3 regions of the Kitasatospora terrestris genome follow, and region 3 is predicted to be linked to each of the others. Evidence: riboswitches for the same ligand, from Rfam matches in the RefSeq annotation. Region 3 holds a riboswitch; each other region holds the start of a gene.
What was found. Region 3 has a riboswitch for S-adenosylmethionine ahead of ABEB06_RS11130 (aminotransferase class V-fold PLP-dependent enzyme). Riboswitches for the same ligand answer to the same signal wherever they lie in the genome.

Region 1 (2,257 bases), 5.5 Mb from region 3:
GCCACCTGCACCGCGGCCACGGCGCTCTCCGGCTCCGCCGAGCCGGACGGCAGCTCGTCCTCCCCCGCCGCGCCCGCGTACCACGGCGGCCGCCGGTAGCCCTCGGCCGCGCGGGTGTGCCCGGCGACCGCCCGGGGTTCGGCCCCGGCGGCGCTCAGCAGGCGGGCGGCGCGCTCGTGCAGGCTCGCCAGCTCCTCGGGACGCATCGCGGCGAGCAGGTCCCCGGCGGCGCTGACGTGCCGGAAACCGCCGTCCCGGAACAGCCCGGCCGCGTGCAGCAGGTACAGCGCCCGCGGCAGCGCCTCGGCGGGCAGCAGCAGCAGTTCGGCGAGCAGCGCGGGGCTCGCCGCGGCGCCCAGCACCGCGACGCCCCGGGCGTACCGGAGCGCCAGCGGGTCGATCCGGTGCAGGCAGTGCATCAGTCCGCGCCGGTAGCCCTCGCCGGCCACCAGGTCGGCCGGTGCCCCGGCGCGCTCCTGATCGTCCATCAGCGCGTGGACCAGCAGCGGGTTCCCACCGGTCAGCTCGTGCGCCGCGCGGCCCGTCCGGGCGGCGGCCACGGCCCCGAAGCGCTCCCGGACGAGCTGCTCCACCAGCTCGCGGGAGAGCACGTCCAGTCTGACCTGCCGGTGGTGCGGCTGGCGGGCGAGCTCGACCTCGAAGAAGGGGTTCGGCGGGGTCATCGTCTCGCGCGAGCTGAGCACGGTCAGCACACCGCTGTTCCGGGTCCGGCGGACCAGGTACAGCAGGAACTCCAGCGACTGCGGGTCGGCGTCCTGCCGGTCGTCGACGGCGATCAGCACCGGGCCGCGCGCGGCCAGCCCGCGCACCAGGCCGAACAGCCCTTCCAGCGTGGGCTGTCCGAGCCGCCCCTCCAGCCCTTCCGCGGAGCCCGGCCCGGCGGTCCGGGCCCGCCGTGCGGCCTCCACCGCGCCCTGCGCGAGCAGGGTCTCCGCGGCGGCCTCCTCGGTCGGGTCCAGCGGCGCGCTCTGCAGCAGCTGCCGGGCCAGGCCCAGCGGGAAGTCCCGCTCCAGCGGGGATCCGGTGCCCATCAGTACGGTGGCGCCGCGCTCGGCCGCCACGTCGCTGAAGCTGTACAGCAGTTCACTGCGGCCGCTGCCCACCGACCCGTGCAGGGCGACGACCGTGCCGACGCCGGCCTCGCACCGGTCCAGGGCCTGCGCCAGGTGCCGGTACTCGGCCTCCCGGCCGGCCGGCAGCGTTCTCGGAAGGTCGTGCGACGAACGCACGGGGGCGATGGACATCCGTACTCCTGAAGCAGGCCGCGAGGGAGCGCGGCCGCACGGCGCCCCCTACACGGAAATCGCGAAGTTCATGGTCGGGTCCTCTGTCGGCCCACCGGACGGCACGTCACGCGCCCCGGCCCTCGGCCGACTGTCGTCAACGACACAGCGAACTGGCACGCCTCAGCAGGTCGATGTCGAGCCTCGCCACCAACCGGAGCCCGACCGTGCGACGTCCGACCGCCCCCTGGGCCACGACCTTCTCCATCCCCGCCCCCGAGGGGCACACGACTGCGCTTGCGGCATGACGCCATGCCACCTGGCTTATCCCCGGGGCACCCCACCGCAGTGTGGGGGTTGCCGGTCAGTCGGCCGGGGCCGTGGGACTGACACTCTTCGCCGCGTTCGAGTCTAGGAAGGCGCTGGTCGGCCCGTCAATCCGATCCCGACTCGCGGGACGCCGCTCACTCGTCGAACCACACGACCAGGCGCACGTTGTCGTCACCGTGCCGCGCCGCGAGCGTCTCCATGGCCGTCCACACGGCCTGCCACTCCCCGGTCGCGGTGACGGCGTCCTTGCGCCGGAGGGTCACCGATCGGTAGAGCGTCTCCCCGACGAGCCACTCGCTCCCTTCGGGCCACTGCCGCACCTCGCCCCTCGCGAGTCCGACGGCCTCGGCGAACGCGGGACTCCAGGACGACTTGCCCGTCAGCCGGAACCCGTGCGCGGTCCGGCGGTACTCGTGGAGCCGGCTGTCGGGGCGCTCCGCCCGCTCGTCCCAGTCCACCGCCTTCACCTCGGCCCAGGTGATCCAGGTGGCACCGTGGATGCCGTCCTCGCCGTACCACTCGGTCAGCTGCGCGAACCGCGCGCCCACGCCGGCCGAGACGTCGGCGGGCAGGCCCCGGCCCGCGGCCAGGGGGCGGAAGTTCGCGTAGTTGCGGACGCCGAAGAGACACCCGAACAGGTCGTAGTCGCGGTTCTGATAGAGGGAGTCGAGATCGTGTGCGGT
Region 2 (2,257 bases), 2.3 Mb from region 3:
ATCCGGCCGAGCGCCTGGCCGTCCTGGTGGCGGTGGTGCCGGACGCCCACGTCGACCTGGGCGAGGGCGTCCAGGCCGACCTCGTCGAGGGCGTCGACCAGCAGGCCGAGCTCGACGCCGTAGCCGGTGGGGAAGGGCAGCCGCTCCAGGAGCGAGCGGCGGGCCGCGTACTCGCCGCCGAGGGGCTGGACGAAGCCGGCCAGCTGCGGCCAGTGCAGGTTGAGCAGCGGCCGGGCGACCAGCTCGGTGACCCGTCCGCCGCCCGCCGGGACGACCGCGCCGTCCGTCTCCAGCGGCCGGTCGTACATGGCCTTGACCAGCTGGATCGCCGGATCGGTGAGCAGCGGCCCGACGATCCCGGGGACCAGGGCGGGGTCGAACTCGCGCAGGTCGGCGTCGACGAAGCAGACGATCTCGCCGGAGGTGACCAGCAGGGAGCGCCAGAGCACCTCGCCCTTGCCGGTCTCGGCGGGGATCCGGGGGAGTATCGCGTCCCGGTGGACGACGCGGGCGCCGGCCGCGGCGGCGGTCTCGGCGGTGCGGTCCACCGAACCGGAGTCGACCACCACCAGTTCGTCCACCAGTGGCGCCTTCTCCATCAGCTCGGTGCGGATCGCGGAGACGATCTCGCCGACCGTGGGCTCCTCGTCGAGGGCGGGCAGCACCACGCTGACGGTGCCGGCCGCCCCGGCGGCGCGCTTGGCGGCGAGCAGCTGCTCCAGCGGCCGGTCGGCGGCCGTCCAGGAGCGGCGGCGCAGCCAGTCGGCCACCTCCGGGAGGACCCCCAGGTCATGCTCGGCGGGCAAGATCTCACTCCCTCGTCGGGTCTGTCTCGGGTGGCGGACGGTATGCGGTCGCCGTCCGGGCCTTCGGATACAGTCTTCGTACTGCGATCAGACCTTCGCACGCCGGGGTCGCCCGCAGCGCATGACCACAACTTCACAGAGCTCATCCAGAGGGACTGAGGGAACGGCCCGTTGACGTCCCGGCAACCCTCCCGCGCGGCTGTAGCAGGCCCCCGCGGGACAGGTGCCAATTCCGGCCTGTGGCACGACCTGTGCCACGGGGAAGATGAGGAGAGAGGCCTCCGCCATCATGGCTACCGCTACCCCCGCACCCTCGGCGACCGTCGACCTCGGCCCCGCCGCCGCGCTGTCCTGTCGCGAGTGCGGCACCCGCTTCCCGCTCGGCCCGAGCTTCGCGTGCCTGGAGTGCTTCGGCCCGCTGGAGATCGCCTACGACTACGGCTCGTACGAGGCCGAGGAGCTCCGCAAGCGGATCGAGGCCGGTCCGACCAGCATCTGGCGGTACGCGCCGCTGCTGCCCGTCCCGGCCGACGTCGCCGAGAAGCCGAACCTGAACCCGGGCTGGACCCCGCTGGTCAAGGCCGACAACCTGGGCCGCGAGCTGGGCTTCACCGCGCAGCTGCACATCAAGGACGACTCGGGCAACCCGACCCACTCCTTCAAGGACCGGGTGGTGGCCTGCGCGATCGAGGCCGCCCGCGCCTTCGACTTCACCACCCTCTCCTGCTCCTCGACCGGCAACCTGGCCGGCGCGGTGGGCGCGGCCGCCGCCCGGGCCGGCTTCAAGTCCTGCGTGTTCATCCCGCACGACCTGGAGCAGGGCAAGGTCGTGATGGCCGGTGTCTACGGCGGCGAGCTGGTCGGCATCGACGGCAACTACGACGACGTGAACCGCTTCTGCTCCGAGCTGATCGGCGACCCGGCCGGCGAGGGCTGGGGCTTCGTCAACGTCAACCTCCGCCCGTACTACGGCGAGGGCTCCAAGACCCTGGCGTTCGAGATCTGCGAGCAGCTCGGCTGGCGGCTGCCGGAGCAGATCGTCATCCCGATCGCCTCGGGCTCCCAGCTCACCAAGATCGACAAGGGTCTGCAGGAGCTGATCAAGCTCGGCCTGGTCGAGGACCGGCCGTACAAGATCTTCGGTGCCCAGGCCGAGGGCTGCTCCCCGGTCTCCGCCGCCTTCAAGGCCGGCCACGACGTGATCCGCCCGGTCAAGCCGGCCACCATCGCCAAGTCGCTGGCGATCGGTAACCCGGCCGACGGCCCGTACGTGCTGGACATCGCCCGCCGCACCGGCGGCGCCGTCGAGGACGTCACCGACGCCCAGGTGGTCGAGGCGATCAAGCTGCTGGCCCGCACCGAGGGCATCTTCGCCGAGACCGCGGGCGGCGTGACCGTCGGCGTGCTCAAGAAGCTGGTCGAGACGGGTCAGCTGGACCCGTCGAAGGAGA
Region 3 (2,257 bases):
TCGCGGACGCCGATCCCGTACTCGGCGGAGAGCGCCGCCGAGAAGTGCGAGCTGTTCCAGCCCTTCACCACGAACGACAGCACGCCGACCCGGGCGGCGTCCTCGCCGAACAGGCTGAGCACCCGCACCTCGGGCACCTCCGCCAGGCCCTTCTTCAGCTTCTCGACCAGCTGCTGCTCGCGGGCCTCCAGCTCGTCGAAGCCCGCCTCGCCCAGCGCCCGGCAGGCGGAGGCGATCGCGTAGGCGCCGATCACGTTCGGCGAGCCGGCCTCGTGCCGGGCCGGGCCCTGCTGCCACTCCACCGCGACCGAGCCGTCCACCTCGCGCGCCACCGTCCGGCTCGCCCCGCCGCCGGCCAGGTACGGCTCGGCCGCGTCCAGCCAGTCCGCCCGGCCCGCCAGCACACCGGCACCGAACGGGGCGTAGAGCTTGTGGCCGGAGAAGGCGATCCAGTCCACGTCCAGCTCCCGCACCGACACCCGGTGGTGCGGGGCGAGCTGGGCCGCGTCCAGCACCACCCGGGCGCCGTGCCGGTGCGCGACCCGGGTCAGCTCGGCGACCGGCCAGAGCTCGCCGGTGACGTTGGAGGCGCCGGTGACGCAGAACAGCTTGGGGCCCTCGGGGGCCTCGGCCAGTGCGGCGTCCAGGGCGGCGACCGCCTCGGCGTGCGAGCGCGGGGCGCGCAGGTACGACACCGTCAGGCCCTCGCGGCGCCACGGCAGCAGGGAGGCGTGGTGCTCGGTCTCGAACGCGAACACCCGGGTGCCGGCCGGCAGCACCCCGGCAAGCAGGTTCAGCGAGTCGGTGGTCGCCCGGGTGAAGACCACCTGGTCGCCCGCGCGCAGGTCGAGGAAGTCGGCGACGGTGCGGCGGCTCTGCTCGAACAGGTCGGTCGACAGCTGCGAGAGGTAGCCGGCGCCGCGGTGCACGCTGCCGTAGTACGGGGCGTAGGCGGCGATGTCGTCCCAGACCCGCTGCAGGGCGGGCGCGCTGGCGGCGTAGTCGAGCGCGGCGTAGCCGACCTTCTCGCCGGAGGCCAGCGGCACCTGGACGTCGTGGCCGAGCACGGCGAGGGGGGCACAGATCTCGGTGGAAACGGCCATGGGATGCACTCCTCCTGGGGTAAGGACCCCGGAGTGCATCGACCGGTGGTCCGCGCTTGCCGCGCGGACGGATCGCCGCGAAGCCCGGTCCTCACCCAGGGCACCCCGCCACGGACGGAGGGTTGCCGGACAGCAAGCTGGGGCTTGTCGCTGCCACTCATGACCTAGTGCCAGACCATAGCATGATCTTCGGGGGCTCCGCAGCCCCCGAAGACCACGCGTCGTTCGAGGGCTACTTGGTGGTCGCCTCGGCCCAGCGCTTCAGGGTGGCCTCGGCCGCGCCGGAGTCGATCGCGGCCACCGTGCGCTCCATCGCCGCGGCGATCTGCTCGGCCAGCGGAGCGTCCGTCAGGTCGAGGGCGACCAGCGCCGCCGCGCTGTTCAGCACCACGGCGTCGCGCACCGGGCCGCGCTCGCCGGCGAACACCCGGCGGGCGACGCCCGCGTTGTACTCGGGGTCGGCCCCGCGCAGCGCCTCGATGCCCACCAGGTCGATCCCGACCTCGCGCGGGTCGAACTGCGTCTCGGTGACCGCGCCGCCCCGCACCACCCAGACGTGCGAGGTGGTGGAGATCGTCAGCTCGTCGAGCCCGTCGTCACCCCGGAACACCAGTGCGCTCGCACCGCGGGCGGCGAGCACGCCGGCGATCAGCCCGGCCAGCCGGGTGTCGAAGCAGCCGATCGCGTGTGCGGTGACCCGGGCGGGGTTGGTCAGCGGGCCGAGGATGTTGAACGCGGTCGGCACCCCGAGGTCCCGTCGGGCCGGGGCGGCGTGCCGCATCGCCGGGTGGAAGCGGGCCGCGAAGCAGAAGGTCAGCCCGACCTCCTCGGCGATCTCGGCGACCCGGCGGGTGCTGACGTCGGGGCTGATCCCCAGCTTCTCCAGCACGTCGGTCGCGCCGCTGGCGGACGAGGCGGCCCGGTTGCCGTGCTTGACCACCTTGGCGCCGGCGGCGGCCGCGACCACCGCCGACATGGTGGAGATGTTGACGGTCTTCGCCCGGTCGCCGCCGGTGCCGACGATGTCCACCGCGGGGCCGGGGATGTGCAGCGGCTCGGCGTGCGCGTACATCGACTCGACCAGACCGGAGACCTCCTCGACGGTCTCGCCCTTGGCCCGCAGCGCGACCATGAAGCCGGCCACCTGGGCGGGG

Region 1: it holds a riboswitch for S-adenosylmethionine, as region 3 does, so the genes downstream of both, ABEB06_RS36050 (AAA family ATPase) here and ABEB06_RS11130 (aminotransferase class V-fold PLP-dependent enzyme) in region 3, are expected to answer to the same signal.
Region 2: it holds a riboswitch for S-adenosylmethionine, as region 3 does, so the genes downstream of both, thrC (threonine synthase) here and ABEB06_RS11130 (aminotransferase class V-fold PLP-dependent enzyme) in region 3, are expected to answer to the same signal.

Annotation. Positions count from the first base shown of each region.
Region 1 is NZ_BAABIS010000001.1:7,880,812-7,883,068, reverse strand. It holds gene ABEB06_RS36050 (AAA family ATPase) at 1-1,265, opposite strand, end outside; SAM riboswitch class IV at 1,533-1,645, opposite strand; gene ABEB06_RS36045 (hypothetical protein) at 1,709-2,257, opposite strand, start outside.
Region 2 is NZ_BAABIS010000001.1:4,673,526-4,675,782, forward strand. It holds gene ABEB06_RS21645 (glucosyl-3-phosphoglycerate synthase) at 1-806, opposite strand, end outside; SAM riboswitch class I at 946-1,078, shown strand; gene thrC (threonine synthase) at 1,096-2,257, shown strand, end outside.
Region 3 is NZ_BAABIS010000001.1:2,413,213-2,415,469, forward strand. It holds gene ABEB06_RS11130 (aminotransferase class V-fold PLP-dependent enzyme) at 1-1,103, opposite strand, end outside; SAM riboswitch class IV at 1,151-1,268, opposite strand; gene trpD (anthranilate phosphoribosyltransferase) at 1,336-2,257, opposite strand, start outside.